Regions from separate parts of the Ruegeria sp. A4 genome, predicted to be linked through region 1. Evidence: riboswitches for the same ligand, from Rfam matches in the RefSeq annotation. Region 1 holds a riboswitch; each other region holds the start of a gene.
What was found. Region 1 has a riboswitch for cobalamin ahead of ACR0E2_RS00320 (DUF1636 family protein). Riboswitches for the same ligand answer to the same signal wherever they lie in the genome.
Positions count from the first base shown of each region.

Region 2: it holds a riboswitch for cobalamin, as region 1 does, so the genes downstream of both, ACR0E2_RS20245 (DUF4198 domain-containing protein) here and ACR0E2_RS00320 (DUF1636 family protein) in region 1, are expected to answer to the same signal.
Region 3: it holds a riboswitch for cobalamin, as region 1 does, so the genes downstream of both, ACR0E2_RS19520 (hypothetical protein) here and ACR0E2_RS00320 (DUF1636 family protein) in region 1, are expected to answer to the same signal.
Region 4: it holds a riboswitch for cobalamin, as region 1 does, so the genes downstream of both, ACR0E2_RS12435 (aromatic ring-hydroxylating oxygenase subunit alpha) here and ACR0E2_RS00320 (DUF1636 family protein) in region 1, are expected to answer to the same signal.

Region 1 is NZ_JBQGAW010000001.1:65,804-70,948, forward strand. It holds gene cobN (cobaltochelatase subunit CobN) at 1-383, opposite strand, end outside; gene cobW (cobalamin biosynthesis protein CobW) at 389-1,444, opposite strand; gene ACR0E2_RS00320 (DUF1636 family protein) at 1,446-1,817, opposite strand; cobalamin riboswitch at 1,910-2,116, opposite strand; gene ACR0E2_RS00325 (SLC13 family permease) at 2,344-4,200, opposite strand; tRNA gene ACR0E2_RS00330 (tRNA-Cys) at 4,830-4,903, opposite strand; gene ACR0E2_RS00335 (protein-L-isoaspartate O-methyltransferase family protein) at 5,130-5,145, shown strand, end outside.
Region 2 is NZ_JBQGAW010000015.1:11,515-16,659, reverse strand. It holds gene ACR0E2_RS20250 (ROK family transcriptional regulator) at 185-1,309, shown strand; cobalamin riboswitch at 1,431-1,629, shown strand; gene ACR0E2_RS20245 (DUF4198 domain-containing protein) at 1,761-2,546, shown strand; gene cbiM (cobalt transporter CbiM) at 2,553-3,164, shown strand; gene ACR0E2_RS20235 (cobalt ABC transporter permease) at 3,161-3,736, shown strand; gene cbiQ (cobalt ECF transporter T component CbiQ) at 3,736-4,515, shown strand; partial or broken gene ACR0E2_RS20225 (energy-coupling factor ABC transporter ATP-binding protein) at 4,581-5,145, shown strand, end outside.
Region 3 is NZ_JBQGAW010000012.1:7,009-12,153, reverse strand. It holds gene rsgA (ribosome small subunit-dependent GTPase A) at 1-2, shown strand, start outside; gene ACR0E2_RS19525 (alpha/beta hydrolase family protein) at 42-962, opposite strand; cobalamin riboswitch at 1,033-1,254, shown strand; gene ACR0E2_RS19520 (hypothetical protein) at 1,346-1,753, shown strand; gene ACR0E2_RS19515 (protein-tyrosine phosphatase family protein) at 1,745-2,257, opposite strand; gene ACR0E2_RS19510 (DNA polymerase III subunit gamma/tau) at 2,429-4,192, shown strand; gene ACR0E2_RS19505 (YbaB/EbfC family nucleoid-associated protein) at 4,593-4,946, shown strand; gene recR (recombination mediator RecR) at 5,008-5,145, shown strand, end outside.
Region 4 is NZ_JBQGAW010000003.1:218,795-223,939, reverse strand. It holds gene ACR0E2_RS12470 (hypothetical protein) at 1-37, shown strand, start outside; gene ACR0E2_RS12465 (MFS transporter) at 37-1,260, shown strand; gene ACR0E2_RS12460 (DUF3833 domain-containing protein) at 1,257-1,874, shown strand; gene ACR0E2_RS12455 (DUF3833 family protein) at 1,871-2,413, shown strand; gene ACR0E2_RS12450 (hypothetical protein) at 2,443-2,616, opposite strand; gene ACR0E2_RS12445 (hypothetical protein) at 2,676-2,927, opposite strand; gene ACR0E2_RS12440 (hypothetical protein) at 2,999-3,139, opposite strand; cobalamin riboswitch at 3,194-3,397, shown strand; gene ACR0E2_RS12435 (aromatic ring-hydroxylating oxygenase subunit alpha) at 3,519-4,733, shown strand; gene ACR0E2_RS12430 (FAD-binding oxidoreductase) at 4,739-5,145, shown strand, end outside.

The DNA of each region.
Region 1 (5,145 bases):
TCCAGCCGCGTGTCCTCGCGCCCGTCAGCGGGCAGCACCGCCAGCGCGATGCCCTTGGCCTGCGCCAGCGCCAGAACCTGCTGCAACCCATAAGCCCAGTAGGGGACGCCGCCGATCAGCCGGATCAGAATGCCCTTGGCGCCTTGAAGCGTCTGTTCGACATAGGTATCGACCGACAACGGGTGTTTCAGCGCCGTCAAATTCGCCAGCCGCAGGGTCGGCATTCGCCCTTCCGGTCCGCCACCACGATGCCAGCCCGCCGCGAAAGCACCCAGATCGCTGTCCGAAAAGGACAGCACCACCAGTTCCGCCGGACTCTGGCCCAGATCGGTTGGGGTCTCGGTTTCCTCGAGCCCGTGGCTTTCGCGGAAGACGACGTGCATGGGTCTTACTCGGCGGCCTCACGCACACCCACGAGGATTTCGCGGATTTCCGCCTCTTTGATATCGTCATGCTCGGCGATGACGACCAGACGCGAACGACGGTCTTCACCGGGTTCCCACGGGCGGTCATACTGGTGCCGTACCCGCGCGCCGACCGCCTGAACCAGCAGGCGCATGGGTTTGCCCTGAACGGCGGCATACCCTTTGACGCGCAGGATGTTCAGTTCATTGGCGAGGCGTTCGATATTGGCGACCAGTTGGGCCGGTTCGGTCTGCTCGGGCAGCTCGACGATGATGCTTTCGAAATCGTCATGCTCGTGATCGTGATGGCCGTCGTGATGCGAGGGTCGGGCGTCCATGTCATCCTCGGCGGCGGCTTCCAGACCCAGCACAACGCGCACGTCCACGGCACCTTCGGCCACTTCGACGACGGGCAGGGGGCGCGGCGCCTCGGCGGCGATGATCTCGCGCGCTTTGGCCACGCCTTCGGGGCCGGCGAGGTCGGGCTTGGTCAGCAGGATGATGTCGGCGCACGAGATCTGATCCTCGAACACCTCGGACAGGGGCGTTTCGTGGTCGATCGAGTCATCGGCCATGCGCTGGGCGTCCACCGCTTCGACATTGGGCGCGAAACGACCTGCGGCCACAGCCTCGGCATCGGCCAGAGCGATCACGCCGTCGACGGTGATCTTCGAGCGGATGTCAGGCCAGTCGAATGCCTTGAGCAGCGGTTTCGGCAGGGCCAGACCGCTGGTTTCGATCAGGATGTGATCCGGGCGCGGCTCCAACGCCATCAGGGCCTCGATGGTGGGAATGAAATCATCTGCCACGGTGCAGCAGATGCAGCCATTTGCCAGTTCCATGATGTTTTCCGCCGGGCAATCAGGAATGGCGCAGGATTTCAGGATGTCGCCATCGACGCCTACATCGCCGAACTCGTTGACCACGACAGCAAGGCGCTTGCCCTGTGGGTTCTGCATCAGGTGACGCACCAAAGTGGTCTTGCCCGAGCCCAGAAAGCCGGTGATCACTGTGACGGGGAGTTTTTCCAGGTTCGACATGTCAGGCTCCAATCGGGGGAATGCGCGAGGCACAGTTCTTGCGAAAATGTTCGGGGCGTTCGCGCCATTTCACCAAACCATCTTCAGTGGCCAGATACTTGGTCGCGCCGTCGACGATGACGTCGACATGATCTGTTTCGTTCAGGTTTTCATACACGAAGGTCCAGCGGCCCGGCCCGCGCAACACGATCGAACAGCCTTGATCGCAGTTTGACAGGCATTCAACGGCTTTCAGGGTGACACCGTCGGGCAGGTCTGCCTGTTCCAGGGCCTTGTGCAACAAAGCGCCCGGGCGTTGCGCGTCATCTTCGACAGGCAGGCCGCGACGGCAGGTGGTACAGACCAGCAACTCGACTGGTGCGGTCTCGGTCATGTCTCTCATCCCCCCAAATCCTCTTCGCGGGGGACGGGGTTTCATGCGGGCCACGATTGGTCATGGACCCGACACCGGAACACCCCGCCCGGTTTCAACTTCGGTTGTTGGCAGGTCTCCCGGCTTGCGGATGCCAGAGGCGGGCCTCTGTCGGATGTCCCGCCTTCCCGGCTTTCGGGCCAGTGGCATTGGGCATCCTCTCCGTTCACGGTCGCGGGGGCGGCTGCGTTTGGCGGCAAGACCGTTGACGCATTCCCTTTTCATCGGCTGTCACCGACACCAACGAAAGGGACATGCGGCACCGCTGGCCTGCTTGTCAAGCGAGTCGCGTGCAAGAATGATGCAGAGGCATGGAAAGCGACCTGTGGGCGTCGATGGGCGGCATGGTGTGCCGGGCTCCAGCCCGAGATGGGCCGGGCGACGAACGGTATCTCAGCAAGGGGCGTAGACCATCGTGGACGGGTGCCTTGACTGTACCTGTCCAGATGATGGGAAAAGACCACCGAACACCCCGGATCCTCTTGCGCTAATAGATGACGTTGATCATGAGCAGCGAGACGACCAGAAACAGCGCCGTCATTATTCCGCCGGAGCGGACGAAATCCATCACCTTGTATCCGGCCGGCCCCATGATCAACGCGTTTACCTGATGGGTTGGGATGATGAAGCTGTTCGATGTCGATATGGCGACCGTCAGGGCAAAGACGGCCGGGTTTCCACCCGCCGCCACCGCAATCGATACCGCCAGAGGCACCAGCAGAACCGTGGCCCCCACGTTGGACATGACCAAAGAAAAGGCCGTCGCCAGAATGGCGATGCCGGTTTGCAGCGACCAGAGCGGCCAGCCGTCCAGAATTATCATGATCTGCTGGGCGATCCACGCGGCCGTGCCTGTGTTCTGCACGGCTTGTCCCAAAGGTATAAGGCAAGCGAGCAGGAATACGGTGTTCCATCCGACCGCGCGGTACGCCTCGTCCACGCTGAGCACACGGGTCAGCATCATGCCCACCGCGCCGGTAAGAAGACAGAGTGAAAGCCGGACGTCCGTGAACAGGATCAACGACAGCGAAATGGCGAAGAATACCAGGGCCCAGCCGACTTTTTGCGGCCTCAGCTCGTCCTGGGGAAAGTCCGTCGTCACAACGACGAAATCCGGATCTCGTTTGATCCGCATCAGGTTGTCCCATCTGGTATGCGCCACAAGCATGTCACCCGCCTGAAACTTTTCCAGCCCGATCTGAGTGGATTCGTGATCCTCGGTCTCGACATGGCTCAGCGTCTCTTCGCCGCGGTGAATGGCCAGCAACGACATCCCGTAGGTCTTGCGAAACAAAAGCTCGCGGGGGCATTTGCCGATCAGCTTGCTGTCGGGCGTGATGACCACCTCGGCCACGCCTGCATTGGTTGGGGCGAACTCTTCGACGAAAATGTCCAAATCCGGAAGAACGGTCAGCCCGTATTTCTCGGCGAACTTCTCGACCTCCCAACGGCGGCCGACGATGGCCAGCCGACACGGCGCTGCTATTTCCGCTGTCAAAACCTGAACCATCGAGGTTTTGCCGCGATAGAAGGTGGAAATGATGTACAGGTGGTTTTCGTGGTTGATGTCGGCCAGGATCTCGCCGACCAAAGGGCTGTCCTCGGGCACCACGACTTCGAACACATCGGCTTTGAGGCCATAAACCCTTTGCAGGTATTCCTGTGTCCCTTGTCCGGTACCCGTATTGTCAGGTCCTTCAGCCTCGGGCAAAACCCAGCGTCCCAACAGCAGAAAGTAACCAATTCCCGTCAGGATCAGAACCGCACCGATCGGCGTGACCGAGAACAGGCCGAAGGGCTCCATTTTCTGAGAGGCCGGCAGGCTTTCATTTGCCGTCAGGATCAGATCGTTCAGCAGGATGAGAGGAGACGACCCGACCATCGTCATCGTGCCGCCCAAAATGGCGCAGAATCCCATCGGCATGAGCAGGCGCGACAGCGGTATGCCTGACCGTGTGGAAATTCGGCTGACAACCGGCAGAAACAGAGCAGCGGCGCCGACATTCTGCATGAACGAGGATATGACGCCAACGGTGCCGGATATGATTGGTACAACCCTGCCTTCGGATTTGCCGCCGTATTTGAGGATGACGGCGGCCACCTTGTTCATGATCCCCGTCTTGTCCAGACCGGCCCCGACGATCATGACCGCAATGATCGAGATGACGGCATTGGATGCGAAGCCGTCGAACAGAAGGGTGACATCCGCCAGATTTCCCAGCCCGGGCGCGTAGCTGAGCAAGCCTATGAGAACCAGAACCAATATGGCGGAAAGGTCGATCCTTATGATCTCGGAAACGAACAGAAAAACGGTGAAAGCCAGCAGGGTGCAAACGACCCCCATCTCGAAGGTAAAGGCAATGTGTTCCACAATACGTCCAGAACTTTTTCTTTGTTAGAGTCCTAGTTCATCCTTCCCGGATTGTCATGAAGTTTCGTTTTTTGGCGGTGTTGAGACATAATGTTGCTGAGAGGTTGCTGTGTGAGCAATGCCTTCGGAGGCCCGTTTTGACGAACACGTCAGAAAGAAGGATAGGCCAAATTGCATGAAGTAGCCTGCACGTTTCGTGCGGGTGCGATGCCGTTCCAACCAGGTCGAAGCAGCATAGGCAATGGCAGGTCAATTCCAGCCATGGACGACAGACAGTCCGACAGCTTTGTTTGCAGAACCATTCTGCCGCTGCCTGAACCGCGCAAAGGGCCAGCTTGGCCGTCCCTGATCGCAAGCTGCCCACAAGAATGGTATACACCTAAACGGGTCGTACAAATGGTTCAGGTCACCAATTCTGATCATTTCGAGATGAAGATGCCAAGGAAGTACGGCGAGGTGTTGCCTGAACGCAAGCTGGCGGCATATGCCAAGAATGCTCGCAGTCGGATGGAACAGAACCAGATCGAAACACGAAAAATCCAAGTTTTGGTTGGATACTGGACCTCGAAGAAAGACAAAGTACCGCAGGTCATTGGAGGTATTGGAGGCGAGTACCGGAATCGAACCGGTGTACACGGATTTGCAATCCGCTGCGTCACCACTCCGCCAACTCGCCTTTTCAAGTAAAATCAAATACTTGCTGTGGTGTGCGTGGGGTTTTAGCAGCTTTCCCAAGGGGCGTCTAGAGGATTGCGCGCAATTTTGTCGACGAGATTGAAATTTGCCGAAGCCCGCAACCGCAAATGCACAGGCGCGGGGGGGGTTGCGTCAACAGGGCCGTTGCTGGGCAGTTTAGGATGTGGCAAAAGCCGGGTAACTTTGGGAATGACTCGAGAGATCCTATGACAGATTTCGCTG
Region 2 (5,145 bases), on a different contig from region 1:
ATAAGAAACAATCACAAGATTCGAAATTTGAGTCAATAAATAAATCACTCTTATTTATTATTGACAGTGCGGGCGGGCTTTCTCATTCTTCAGCAGGAAAGGGGTGGTCGTGCCTGAAAATTCATCTCGGAAAAATTCGATTGGCCTGCACGGGTCAGAGGTGCGCGGAACCAACCAAAGCGGGATGCGGGCCCGGAACGAACGGCTGGTGTTGTCGCTTGTCCGGCGTCATCAGGCCCTTGCGAAGTCCGAGATCGCGCGCATGACCGGACTGTCGGCACAAACCGTTTCCGTCATCATGCGGCTGTTGGAGAAGGATGGTTTGCTGTTGCGCGGCGAGCCGGTCCGCGGGAAAGTCGGGCAACCTTCCGTTCCCATGCGCCTCAACCCGGATGGTGCGTTTTTCTTTGGGCTCAAGGTCGGGCGCCGCAGTACCGAGCTGGTTTTGACTGACTTTGTCGGAAATGTGCGGCAGCGCGAGCGGCGAACCTATGACTATCCAACGCCGAAGGCCACTTTGGAGTTTTCCACTGAGAGTCTGGGCAAAATGATGTCATCCATGTCGCCCGAGGCCAAAGGCAGGATTGCGGGTCTTGGAATTGCCATGCCGTTCTATCTGTGGGACTGGGCCCAGACCCTTCAGGTTCCTCAGGAAGAAATGGACCCGTGGCGCGTATCAGACCTGAAGGCTGACCTGGCGCGTCGCCTCGATATTCCGGTATTCCTGCAAAATGACGCCACTGCGGCTTGTGGGGCGGAATTGGTATTCGGTCCGGCTGATGGGCCAAGGGATTTCCTGTACTTCTATATCGGGTTTTTCATTGGCGGCGGTGTGGTCCTCAATGGCGCGATCTTTTCGGGGCGTGGAAACGCGGGGGCAATCGGCCCCTTGCCTGTGCCCGATGGCGCGGGCGGTGTCAGACCGCTCATCGATGTGGCCAGCCTTTACGTGCTCGAGCGTGCAATCACCACGGCAGGTGTCACGTCGCATTCCATCTGGGAAACGACCCAGCGTTGGGATGTGCCAAACGTTCAACTGGAAAACTGGTTGAAACGGACGGCAAGCGGGATTGCCCATGCGATTGTCTCATCCTGTAGCCTGATAGATTTCGAATGCGTGAAGATTGACGGCTGGATGCCGCAGGACATCAAGGCGCGTTTGGTTGAAATGGTGGAAGACAAACTGTCCGAGCTGAACATGACTGGGCTCGAGCGCCCCGTTGTGCTGGCAGGAACCGTAGGCCCGGAAGCACGCTCTTTGGGCGCGGCAAGCCTGCCCTTGTCGGAGAGGTATCTTTCAGAAGCTTAGACAGGAACGAACCCTGCCGCCTTGGACGTTTCACAAACTGGTTCACTCTCGCAAACTGCCGAGCTCAATATTTTCGATGGCCGTAACACATTTTCGTTGACGGAAGGCTGAGTTGTCTGGCAAGCCGCTCGGCATGTCCGGTTCCGGGGCTTGCTCTGGAATCAATAGGGAATGCGGTGCGGGCTCTGGCCCAAATCCGCAACTGCACCCGCAACTGTAAGCGACGAGCAGGGCTGAAACGCCACTGGGGTTTGCCCGGGAAGGCCGGTCCAACGCTTTGACCCGCAAGTCAGGATACCTGCCGGACATGTGCCCTCTAACGGGCACTCCTAATCGACGACGGGATGTGCGTCGGACCAGGATGCCTGAAAGGGTAATTTGGCGTTGAATGTCCCGTGGTCAAAACGAATTTCGCGCCGGGATTGGCGCGACGGGACAAGGACGACTGTTCATGAAAACGCTGCTCAGCGCAGCCGCTGCCGCGATGGCTCTTCCTGCCATAGCAAATGCGCATTTCCTTTTGGAATACACCACCGACACCATGATCGAGAAACCGGGCGATGTACCGGTCAAACTGATTTTCTGGCATCCGTTCGAGAATGGCCATGTCATGGATCTTGAAAAGCCGCAGGAATTCTATGTGATCCACAACGGTGAAAAGACCGATTTACTGGACACGCTGGAACCTATCCGGTTCACCGGCGGGCAGAACGAGGGCGCGGCGTTCAAAGGCAGTGTCCCGGTCAAACGGTCGGGCGACTATGTGCTGGTGACGGTTCCTCAGCCTTATTACGAGGAATCCGAAGACATCTATATCCAACAGCTCACCAAAGCCTTCCTGAACCGCAACGAATTGCCGACCGATTGGATGAATCCCGTGGGTCTGCCGACCGAGATTATCCCGCTGAACAAGCCGACCAACATCATCGCGGGTTCGACTTTCACGGGCCGTGTGCTGGCTGATGGTCAGCCGGTTGCGGGGGCCGAGATCGAGATCGAATACATGGCAGCCGAACCCGACATGGAAAGTTCGGCCGCTTCTGCACCGAAGGCGTCACCAATGCCGGGTGGTGCGGTGGTCGCAATATCTGACGACAACGGGTATTTTTCGTTCGGCGTTCCAAAAGCCGGTTACTGGGGTTTCGCCGCCCTTGGTTCCGGTCCGGCAACCGAACATGAGGGCAAAGAACTCAGCCAGGATGCGGTCATCTGGATCCGCGCCTGGGATCTGGAGTAACCCCAAATGCACATCGTCGACGGAGCCCTTTCCAACCCGGTTGTAATTGGCGGCGCCATAGCCGCCGCGGGCGGGATCGCCATGGGTCTCAGGTCTCTGGATCTTGATCGCATCCCCACTGCGGGCGTGCTGTCAGCCAGTTTCTTCGTGGCATCGTTGATCCACGTGCCCATTGGTCCGTCGTCGGTCCATCTGATCCTCAACGGCATGGCCGGGCTGCTGCTTGGTTGGGCCGCATTCCCGGCTTTGTTCGTCGGGCTTTTGCTACAGGCGGTCTTTTTCGGCTTTGGCGGGTTGACGGTGTTGGGGATCAACACCGTCAATATCGCCTTTCCCGCGGTGGTGGCCGGAATGTTGTTCGGTCGTCTGATCGCGCGTGGAACGCCTTTGCAAGGTGCGATTTGGGGGGGCATCGGCGGCGCGTTTGCGATTGCGGCGACAACCGGCATGGTCGCGTTTTCGCTGGCGCTGTCGGGGGATGAATTTCTGCCTGCCGCCAAGCTTGTTTTCTTCGCCCATATTCCTGTCATGGCCATCGAGGCGATTTTGACCGGGTTCGCCGTGTTGTTGGCACGCAAGGTCAAGCCCGAGCTGTTTTTCAGAGGAGCAGCCACATGAAGCATCTGGTTGTCATACTGGCCATGTGCTGTGCACCTGTGCCTGCCCTGGCGCACAAGGTCATAGCCGGCGTTTTCGAGTCGGGAGACGTCATCGAGGGCGAAATCGGCTTTTCCAACGGCGACCTGGCAAGCGGCACCGAGGTCATTGTCACCGGCCCGGATGGGGCCGAGCTGGGTCGATCGGTCACGGATACGGACGGTTTCTTTGTCTACACGCCGACCTCGGCCGTGGCGCACACCTTCTTTGCCGACCTTGGCGCCGGGCATGTGGCCGAAGTCACGATGTCTGCCGAAGATGTCGCGCGGATCATGGGCGTTGCCGCGGCAGAGAACGGTGATTCATCTTCGGCTGCTGTGACGCAGGCCAGCGGTTCGGCGGCGTCTCTCAGCGCCGAAGAACAGCAGGTTATCGCCAAAGCCGTACGTGACGAATTGCGCCCGCTCAGGCGCGAGATTGCGGCCTATCGCGAACAGAATGACCTGCAAACCATCCTCGGCGGGATTGGGTACATCGTTGGTCTGTTCGGTCTGGGCTTTTACATGGCGGCCCGTCGCAAGCTGGCGTCCTGATGGCACACGTTCTGGGGCACAAGGAAAAAACGCTGTCCGAAGCCGGTGACGGGCCAGAAGGTCTGATCAGCCTGCTGGATCCCCGGATGCGGATCGTCATGGCAGTTGTTTTTGCAGTCGTGACCGTGGCGCTGTCATCCCTCGGCGCGCTTTGCGCGGCGCTGACAGTGTCGCTTTCGCTTCTGATGGTTTCACGTCTGCCGCGGCGAAAGACGTTGAAGCGAATGGCCATGATGGATGGGTTCATCCTGTTCATGCTGATCCTGTTGCCCTTTTCCATGCCCGGGGATCCGATGTTCACGCTTTGGGGATTCCCCGCAAGCTGGCAGGGATTTTGGAAAGCGGTCGAGATTGCCTTGACCGCCAATGCCGTGATCCTGTCCCTGATGGTTATGGTCGGGACGATGGAGCCGGTTACACTGGGCCACGCCCTGCATCGTCTGCGGTGCCCGGAAAAGCTGGTTTACCTGCTGATGTTCACGATCCGTTATATCGAGGTCTTGCGCGAAGAATACCTGCGGCTGCGCGCCGCGATGAAGGTGCGTGGTTTTCGGCCAGCAACAAACTGGCACACATATCGAAGCTTTGGCTACCTTGTGGGTATGATGCTTGTGCGCGCGATCGAAAGATCGGAACGCATCCTGGCCGCGATGAAGTGCCGGGGGTTTTCCGGACGTATGCCGTTGCTTCAGGAATTTTCCCTGACCCGCGCGGACATTGTGTTTGCGGCTGGCTTCAGCGGCCTCTGCCTGGGTCTGATCATTCTGGAATTCGCATGACACTGATCGCGCTTGAAGACATCTGTTTTTCCTACCCCGGCCAGCCACCCGTTCTGGACGGGGCCAGCCTGAGCCTGAGCGCGGGGCAGCGCCTGTCCCTGACAGGTCCGAACGGAGCGGGGAAATCGACGCTCCTGCGGATTTTGCTTGGGCTGCAGCGCCCGTGTTCGGGCACCGTCACCGTTTTTGGTCAGCAACGCGTGGAAGAGGCTGATTTCCATGAGGTCCGCCGCCGGGTGGGGCTTGTATTTCAGGATGCGGACGATCAGCTGTTCTGCCCGACCGTCGCCGAAGACGTTGCTTTTGGTCCGCTCAATCTGGGCAAGACCCGTGACGAAGCACTTGCCGTCGTCGACAAAGTTCTGGGCGATCTGGACCTGATGCACTTGAAGAACCGCATTACCCATAAATTGTCGGGCGGAGAAAAACGGCTGGTGACCCTGGCGACGGTTCTGGCGATGGAGCCCGAAGTGCTGTTGCTGGACGAACCGACGAATGCGTTGGATACGAAAAACGAAGCGCGCCTGCTGGAAATCCTGCGCGCGTTGCCGCAGGCGATTTTGCTTGTCAGTCATTCGCCGGCGTTCCGCTTGGAACTGGCGCCTGATGAACTGGATCTTCGCGACGGGA
Region 3 (5,145 bases), on a different contig from region 1:
GATGGCGGGTCGGTGCCCGGCCCGTCCTGCGCCGCGTCTGATCAAGCGATCAGTCGCGGCCAAACCGCTGCATTGCGCCGGGCAAATGCGCCGATATGACCAACCTCGGGCAACCCGAAATCGGCAGGGCTCAGCAGGTGGCGGTTGGCATCGGGGCCGTAAAGATCCGCAAGCCGCCAAACCGCGTCCGGCGGCACCATCTGGTCGTCCTCGAAGGTGAACAAATCCACGGGCGTTCCAGAATCCTTCCACTGCGCCGCAGGTAACTCATGCCCGATTTCAGGCACATAGTTCAAAGGCGCGGTACACCATTTGCGCCACTGCCAATAGACCGATGCCGGCAGATCCGAGCCGAACCCGATCGCCTTTCCGGGAAGGTAGCCAAGGGCTCGGGCCAAAAGCGGCGCATGACCATACCAGAACAATCCTGCCAAACCCCGATAGGGCCATGGATGGTCGCTTAGGGTTACCAGCCCCGAACACACACAGATCATCCGGTCAATCAGATCGATATCCGGCTGCACAGGCCCCAACATCGCGCCGATCGAATGGCCGATGGTCCAATGCTGCGAATTGGGAAACCGTCTGCGCATTTCCGCCCGTGCCGCGGGCATGTCGATCAAGGCCCAATCCGCCATGGTCGCACGCGAATCTTTCAGGCGGCCGGTCAAGGAATGCCCGTAATCGCGATAGTCATAGGTCAGGCAGGCCATACCCTGCTCGGCAGCAAGCCATCGTGCGAAATGACGGTAATAATCGCGCGGCACACCCGTTGCACTGTTCAGAACGACGACGATTTCGGGCGAAGTCAGCGGGCTGTACAACCGGGCAGACAGTGTTTTCTGCCCGGACGGAAAGCGAAACTCTTCGGTCAATACCGTTTGCTCTGTGTCCAACATGTTCTCTGGCTTTGCGCTTGGTAAATCCGGTTTCAGAACCTCAACACCCTCGACACTATGCATGAACCAACACCGTATCCAGCATGACCAAGCGTCCGGCCAAAAGATCGGCTTGACTCGGTGCGTACTCAAACGCTAGCGGTTGTGTGATGGTTTCCGGCCTCCACAAGGGGTCGGGATGAAAAGGGAACACGGTGCGGTAATGTCTGGTCATGCAGGCAACAACCAAATCCGCGACTGCCCCCGCAACTGTAAGCGGTAAGCGATGCCGAAACACCACTGGCCCCGACGGCTGGGAAGGTCGGCAAAGCGATGACCCGCAAGTCAGGAGACCTGCCATCGGAAACGAAACCGAAACTCGGGCGGGGTGTCCGGGCAGGTCCTGACGGCATCACGCTGTTCCACCTGTCCCAAATATCCTGTCCACCAAGCGCGGAGGGCGCAGGATGATCTGGAAGACAAAAACACATGAATTCAGTGCAACGGTATGTCAGCGGACGGGCAAAACCTGCCCCGCTTTGGCGCGGCTGGCGCGCTCGATATCCGAAGCCATGGCCCAGGCGACCTCGGCCACCAGTGACGATTTCGAGATTGAGGGCAGCAGCGAGCTGTCACATTGCACCGAAGGATGTCATGCAATTTTCCGCGCGCGATCAGACAGCATTCGTGTCTTTTGCGGGACGCAGCCCGAAACCGCGATTGAGCCGCTGAACGGCTATGCCGACCTGATCTTCGGAAACACGGTCAGTGCGATGCCATCCGGCGTCGTGAAAACCCCACCCTGCGCGATGATCGAAGTTTCCACGATCCGGCCGCGAAAACCTGTTTGCGCGCCCGCGCAGATTTCAATCTGAATCCAGACTGACCTGTGCCTGGGCGCGCCGAGAGGCCCAGGCCATTTGCGCATCCGTTTCGACGGCGCAAGGGCGCACCGCCCGCAATCGTTGCAGCGCCGTGTCCGCGCGTTCGCCGCATTCGACCATCAGCCGCAGGACAACCATACCTGACCTGCCACATCCCCCGCGGCAGTGCACCAATACGCGACCTCCGCCGGACAGCGCATGCCGGGCCGCGGCGCTGACGGACGGCCACGCGTCATCGATCGCTTTTGTCGGCGCTCCGAAATCTTCGATGGGCAGGTGAACCCATCGGCTGGCGCGGCTTTGAATATCGCTGCCAAATTCCTGCGCCCCGTCCTGAAGCATTTCGACATCCGTCGTCATCGAAACAACAAGCCCCGGCTGCCAGGCTGCGATCATATCCAGATCGCTGGAGTAATCTCCGCCGCGTCCGGGCATCGAGGTCAGTGCCAGCGTTCCGCCACCGACTTGCAGGGCGTAGATCACCAACTGCGACATGAATCCTGTCCTCCCCAAAGAACTCTTTACAAAAATGAGCCATTAAATCCGCTGATGCAGTTTAGTGCGAAAGCGACTCGTTTCTAAATCAAAAATCATCGCGCCACGCTGTGGACGCGGGCAACGGTGGCCACTACGCTGTGCCCAAGCACCGAATCCCAACGAGAAGACATGACAGACAGCTCCAGCCCCGCCTATCAGGTTCTCGCCCGCAAATATCGCCCGGAAACCTTTGCCGATCTGGTGGGTCAGGATGCCATGGTGCGCACCCTGAAAAACGCGTTCGCGGCCGACCGGATCGCGCAGGCCTTCATCATGACCGGTATTCGCGGCACCGGCAAAACCACGACCGCAAGGATCATTGCCAAGGGGATGAACTGCATCGGACCCGACGGAACCGGTGGCCCCACGACCGAGCCCTGCGGTCAGTGTGAACATTGTGTCGCCATCATGGAGGGCCGCCATGTCGACGTGATGGAGATGGACGCCGCCAGCCGTACGGGCGTCAACGACATCCGCGAGATCATCGACAGTGTCCGCTATCGCGCCGCCAGCGCGCGTTACAAGATTTATATCATCGACGAGGTTCATATGCTCTCGACCAGCGCGTTCAACGCGCTGCTCAAGACGTTGGAAGAACCGCCCGCGCATGTGAAGTTCATCTTCGCAACCACTGAAATCCGCAAAGTGCCTGTCACCGTGCTGTCCCGCTGCCAGCGTTTCGACCTGCGCCGGATCGAACCCGAAGACATGATTGGCCTGCTGCGCAAGATCGCCGAAGCGGAAAACGCCCAGATCGCCGAAGACGCGCTGGCGCTGATCACCCGAGCAGCAGAAGGATCGGCGCGGGACGCAACCTCGTTGCTGGATCAGGCGATTTCGCACGGGGCTGGCGAGACGACCGCTGATCAGGTCCGTGCGATGCTTGGACTGGCAGACCGTGGCCGGGTTCTGGACCTTATGGACATGATCCTGCGCGGCGATGCCGCCGGAGCACTTACCGAGTTGAGCGGCCAATACGCCGAAGGCGCAGACCCGCTGGCGGTGCTGCGCGATCTGGCCGAGATCACGCATTGGGTGTCCGTCGTGAAGATCACGCCTGACGCGGCGCAGGACCCGACGGTTTCTCCGGACGAACGGACCCGGGGCCAACACATGGCCGAGGCTCTGCCGATGCGGGTTCTGACCCGGATGTGGCAAATGCTGCTGAAGGCGCTCGAGGAAGTCTCGGCAGCCCCCAACGCCATGATGGCCGCCGAAATGGCCGTTATTCGCCTGACCCATGTGGCGGATTTGCCCAGCCCCGAAGAGCTGATCAAACGATTGCAAGATGCCCCGCCACCGCCGCCGGGCGGGCCCAATGGCGGCGTTTCGATATCCCGACCGGGCACCGGTCCGGCGCCGGCTGGCGCAGCCCATCCACCTACCTATGCGCCGTCCCCTCGCGGTGCCGGTGGCGCACCGGTTGCAGCCCTGGCGCAGGATGCCCAGACGGCTCTTGCCCGGTACCCGACCTTCGACCACGTGGTGGAACTGATCCGGACAAATCGCGACGTGAAGTTGCTGGTCGAGGTGGAAAACGGCGTGCGCCTCGTCTCCTATCAACCGGGGCGAATCGAATTTACGCCCGCCGCCCAGGCACCGGCCGATCTGGCGCCACGACTGGGCTCTGCCCTGCAACGCTGGACAGGAAATCGGTGGGCTGTCTCGATCGTCTCGGACGGAGAAGCCCCCACAATTGCAGAAATACGGGACGAGGCCGAGCTGGCTCTGAAATCCGAGGCCGAAAAACACCCGTTGGTGCAGGCTGTACTGGCGCAATTCCCAAAGGCGAAAATCACCAGGATCGAAACGCCGGAGCAACGCGCCGCCAAGGTCGAGACCGAAGCGCTTCCCGAGGTGGAAGACGAGTGGGACCCGTTCGAGGAAGACTGACCTCACCGCCCGTCACCCCTTGTTTCAAACGAAACTGATCGAGGTTTCGTTCGAACACATCCGCCTGCATGTCTCAGATCGTTCGTTGCGACACCGGCGAACGGAAGGCGGCCCGTGACAATTCTGATCCGGATGCCGCGTAGCCATTCGAACCCCGCCCAGATTTTCTGTGCTCCATGCAATCAGTCTCGGTTGCAGACCATATGCGCGCCAAGGACGATCCGCGCGTGTCGGGCCTGCTGGCAAATATGGCGTCGCAGATGGGCGGCGCGTTCCTGCTGACGCCTGCGCCGATCAACATGTCGGCCGGAACGATAGAACCTCCGACCGGCGGGAGAACCCTTGTGCCATGTGGCTGCTGCCCGTATCTAGAGCGCAAACGGAGACACAGGAGAATACTATGCTGAAAGGACTCGGCGGGCTTGGCGGTCTGGGCGACATGGCCAAGATGATGAAATCCGCGCAGGACCTGCAAACCAAGATGACCGAGATGCAGGAAGAGCTGAACAACATGATGGTTGTCGGCGAATCCGGCGCAGGCCTGGTCAAGGCAACGGCGACAGCCAAGGGTGAACTCAAAGGTCTGGATATCGACCCGTCCATCTTCAACGGCGATGACAAGGAAGTGGTCGAAGACCTGATCCTGGCCGCCATCAAGGATGCGCAGACCAAGGCAACCGAACGTTCGCAGGAAGAAATGGCCAAGCTGACCGAAAGCATGGGCTTGCCCGCAGACATCAAGCTGCCGTTCTGAGCTTCATCTTTTCTGAAATACTCCCGCCGGAGGCTCCCTCCGGCGCAAGACAGGATTGGCCATGAGTTCGAACAGCGACATCGACAATCTGATCGACCTGATGGCCAAACTGCCGGGCCTCGGCCCACGCTCAGCCCGCCGCGCGGTTCTGCACCTGATCCGAAAACGCGCCCTGCTGCTGACGCCCCTGTCTGATGCC
Region 4 (5,145 bases), on a different contig from region 1:
GTCCGCGTCTTTCACGCGCAGGCTACAGGGGCGGTGATGCTCTATCCCCGGGTCAGTCTCTATGCGTTGATGCTCGCTGCGGCGGGTATCCCGCTTTATATCCACTTGCCGCGCTTTGCAGCCGTGAACCTGGGTATTGGCCTTGGGGTCATTGGTACGGTGCTGCTGGTGATCCGTTTGGTGGATCTGGTGCAGGATCCGCTGATCGGTTGGGCAATCGACCGATGGCCCGGCGGCCAGCTTGCATTTGCGGCGATGGCGGCTTTGGGGCTGGCGATCGGGTTTCCCCTGCTTTTCAATCTGCCGCAGGGTGCCAGCGTGCCGGAACTGGTCGCGATCCTGATCTTGCTGTTCTCGGCGTACAGCCTGGGAACCATTCTTCTATATGGTCGCAGCGCAACTCTGGCGAAGCGAACCGATCCGAAAGAGCTGATGACACTGGCCGCCTATCGTGAAGGCGGGCAGTTGACCGGGGTGGTCATCGCAGCCAGCGCTCCGGCCCTGTTGGTTGCTTTCGGGGCACACTCCCAAGGCTACCCCGCATTCGGAGCGTTTCTGGGGCTGCTGTCCGTTCTGACCCTGATACTGACGATCCCGATCTGGCGTCGCAGACCGATCACCGGCTCAGGCCTGTCCTTTGCAGGTCTGGGTCAGGCCGGTGGCTTGCGCCTTCTTGCGCTGGCTTTGGTCAACAGCCTCCCGGTTGCCATAACCTCCACCCTGTTTCTGTTTTTTGTGGAAGACCGGCTGCAACTGCCGGGCAAGGCAGGTCCTTTGTTGATCCTGTTCTTCCTGAGCGCAGGCGCGAGCGTCCCGCTCTGGGCAAAGCTCAGTAACAGAATTGGCCCGAAACAGACTCTGATCATCGCCATGCCCCTCTCAATCGCCGGCTTTATTGGCGCTGCCACACTGAGTGCAGGAAACCTTGCGGGGTTTGCAATGATCTGTCTCGCCTCGGGCGCGGCGCTGGGCGCGGATATGGTCGTATTGCCGGCCATGTTCTCGGTCGTGCTTACACGGGCCGGGCTGAACGCATCAGCCGCGTTTGGCATCTGGTCCTTCGCTGGCAAACTGGGCCTCGCCCTGGCTGCCTTTTTCACTCTGCCGCTGCTGGAACGCAGCGGTTTCACCCCCGGTCAAACCAATTCCGCACAGGCACTGGAAACACTCAATCTTGCCTACGCGGTGCTGCCCTGCATCCTGAAAGTCGGAGCGTTCGGGATGGTGTTGACCCTGCCCACCGAGGTCACAAGCAAATGAACGCTTTCACAATCATCCTTCTGGTCCTTCTGACCGCTGTCTTCATCCGTGCAAGGCTGCTGAGCTTTCGCGCGCAATCGCCGTCCGATTACAGTGGCACTGGGCCAGATTTTTCCCTGAAAAAGCACCTGAACGGAGAGATCTTGTCCGAGGGCCTGATCTATGGCCCCAACGGCAAAATGTCGAACAGCTTTGTCGCGCGCATGTCCGGCGAATGGCAAGGCAACTCGGGCACGCTGACCGAATACTTCACCTATTCCAACGGAAAACAGATGACCCGCAAATGGTACCTGACGCTGGGAACCGGCAACACGTTCACGGCAATAGCGGATGATATCGTGGGCGAAGGTCGGGGCATCATCTCGGGGTCCACGGTGAAACTGACCTATCGTATCATTCTGCCAGATGACGCTGGTGGACACACACTGGATGTCACCGATTGGATGTATCTGACAGAAACCGGCGTCATCATGAATCGGTCCGAGATGCGCAAGTTTGGCGTCAAGGTCGCGGAACTGATCGCCACAATGCGTCCAAGCCCCAGTTCGAAACCGATTCATCCAAGTGGGTCAAACGGGTATGACGCGACTTCGGAAAGGAAGCCGTTGCAATGATCACCTTTCGCTCTTTCATCGCCTGCGTCGCCATCGCAAGCCTTGCACTTCTGGCGGCCTGCTCCAGCAAACCGAAGGTACCCAAAACGTTTCTGTCGGACCGACAGTTGAACCTCGAGGAATTTTTCGAAGGCAAAACAGTGGCCTACGGTCAGTTTCAGGATGTTTTGGGAAATATCCCCCGCAGATTCACGGTTGATATCGACGGGACATGGGACGGCGAAACCCTGACACTGGTCGAAGACTTCGTCTACGACGATGGCGCGACGGAACAACGCATCTGGACATTGACCAAAACCGGAGAGGATGCGTGGACCGGTACGGCTCCTGGCGTACTGGGTACCGCCAGCGGGATTGAACGCGGGGATACGTTCAACTGGAAATACAAGATCGACCTGCCGATCAAGGACGGGACCATGCGTGTCAAATTCGACGACTGGATGTGGCTGCTGGATGACGACCGTCTGCTGAACCGCGCCTATGTCTCACGCTATGGCGTCCGTCTGGGTGAAGTCATCCTGTTCTTCGAGAAGAAATAGGGCTGCCAGGCCCGGTTTCATCACAAAAGTCAGTAGAAAATAAACTCGTCCACCAATGCTGTCGTCGATCCCTTGACCTCACCGGCCGTGTTCGCCCTTGGCCCGTCCGGGGCTGCACCCTCGGCGCGTTCGCAGCCGTCGACCTTCAAGCGCGCGCGTTCTATCTGCCCCCAGAGGAAAAACAGGCCATCTCGTTTTCCCATGAGGCGCGAAGGAACTGTTGTCCGCAAAACACCTGTTTTCGGTTTTGGCATCTGCTCTCTTACTGCCTCCGGTGTTTTCCACCATTTTCGGAAAACGTAATGGTTTTTCCCGAAAAAGACAATTTTTTATGGACAAAATGAGGTTTTCTACCGGCCGTTGACAGGATGGACTGGCAACTCTCGCATGACGGATATTGGCCTTTTTCACCTGCCCCATTGAAAGCCAGCACTATCCCGAACGGATCAACTTCACCTAAAAGGGTTTGCTGCAAACCTCCTTCATTTGGCCTGACACTCTCTTTTCCAGCCATGCTCAGGCGACGCCCAGCGTTTCGTTTCTGATCAGAGCAGCCGGGCCTTCGCCGTCGCGGTTGGGGGACAATTAGGCGGCGCCGATGTCAGACGTGGCCGCATCCATCGCAAGGCCATCGGCCACCGCAAAACGCCATGCCGGCGGGCCTGCCACGCCCCTGTGCCAAGGACTGTGATCCCGGCGCCGTCCACGCTGCCGGAAAATTTCCATGTCTGTTTTGAAACCGGAAATGTCGCAAGCATTTCAGCGCCCAAGCGGGTAAAAAGTAGGCTGCCATCGTGAGGTGCCGCTGTTTGATTCTCAGACAGCGGAGAATTGGGAAGCCGGTGGAATTCCGGCACTGCCCCCGCAACGGTAAGGAAGGTCAGGTTCGACAATCAACCACTGGGACGAGGATCCCGGGAAGGTGTCGCAACCGGGTGCAAGCCCCTTTCAAGTCCGGAAACCAGCCTCTCAGATATGTCAAACCGCGGGTGGCGGTGGGGGCACGGATTTCGGACGTGGTGCTCGCGCGCCTCCGGACGGTTCCTCCCTGTCACCTGCCCAAGCAATGCCGCGGGGCGCGGCAGGAGAGCCAGAAGTGAACAACATGCAAAGCCTGTTGGCGCGTCGAAACCCGGGTTACGCTCTGGAGCAGGCGTTTTACACCGATCCCGAGATTTTTCAGACCGACCTTGAAACCATCCACTACCGCGACTGGCTATTTGCCATTCCGGCGTGTGAGCTGGTGAAGTCGGGCGATTATGTCACCTATAATGTAGGCGCCTACCGCGTGATCATCGTACGGGGTGCAGACAATCAGATCCGCGCCTTTCACAATACTTGTCGCCACCGTGGATCGATCATTTGCAAGGCCGCAAAGGGTAATGCGCCCAAGCTGGTATGCCCCTATCACCAATGGACCTATGAGCTGGACGGCTCTTTGCTGTGGGCCCGCGACATGGGGCCGGACTTTGATCCCAAACAGCATGGTCTGAAGACTGTCCATTGCCGCGAGCTTGCCGGGTTGGTCTATATCTGTCTGGCGGATGAGGCTCCGGATTTCGACGTGTTCGCCAATATCGCCCGCCCGTATCTTGAGCCGCATGATCTGGGGAATGCCAAGGTCGCCTTTGAAAGCTCGATCATCGAGAACGGCAACTGGAAACTGGTCTGGGAAAACAATCGCGAATGCTATCACTGCGGCGGAAACCACCCTGCGCTGTGCCGGACCTTCCCTGATGATCCGGGTGTGACGGGGATCGAAGGTGGCGAAACCCCAGCCTATATGCAAGCCCATTTCGACAGGTGCCAGGCTGCGGGTATGCCATCGCAGTTCTATCTGCACGAGGACGGCCAATATAGACTGGCGCGGATGCCACTGAAAGAAGGGGCCGAGAGCTATACGATGGACGGGAAATCCGCCGTGCGCCGTTGGTTGGGCCGGTCGCCCTTTGCGGATGCGGGATCGCTTTTGAAGTTCCACTATCCGACCACGTGGAACCACTTTCTTGCCGATCACTCGATTGTTTTCCGCGTCACGCCGATCGGCCCGACAGAGACCGAGGTCACGACCAAATGGCTGGTCAACAAGGATGCGGTTGAAGGCGTTGACTATGACGTGAAACGCCTGACCGAAGTCTGGGTCGCCACGAATGACGAAGATCGACAGGTGGTCGAGGACAACCAGCAGGGCATCAACAGCCCGGCCTATGTGCCCGGCCCATATTCAGCCATTCAGGAATCCGGTGTGCTGCAATTCGTGGATTGGTATTGCAACACAGTGTCGGCCCGCCTGGCCCCTGACTCAATGGCGGCGGAGTAAGTCTGATGAAAGACCTGAACACGCTTTCATCAGCCGTCTGGCAGGATGGAGAGATGCTGGAATGTGTCTCGGTCGTGCCCGAGATGCCGAACACTGCCAGCTTTTCGTTCCGTGCCCCCTCGGGGGCGCAGTTCGCCTATCACCCCGGTCAGTTCCTGACGCTCGAGATTCCGGCGCCCGACCAGCCCGGAGGCGTTGTGCATCGCACCTACACGATCTCATCGTCGCCGTCGCGGCCGCGGTCGATCACCATCACCGCCAAAGCGCAACCCGACAGTATCGGCACGCGCTGGATGCTTGACAATCTTCAACCCGGCATGCGGATCAAGGCCATTGGGCCTGCGGGCCTGTTCACCAACGCGTTGAGCGATGCGCGCAAGTTCCTGTTTATCTCGGCTGGCTCAGGCATCAC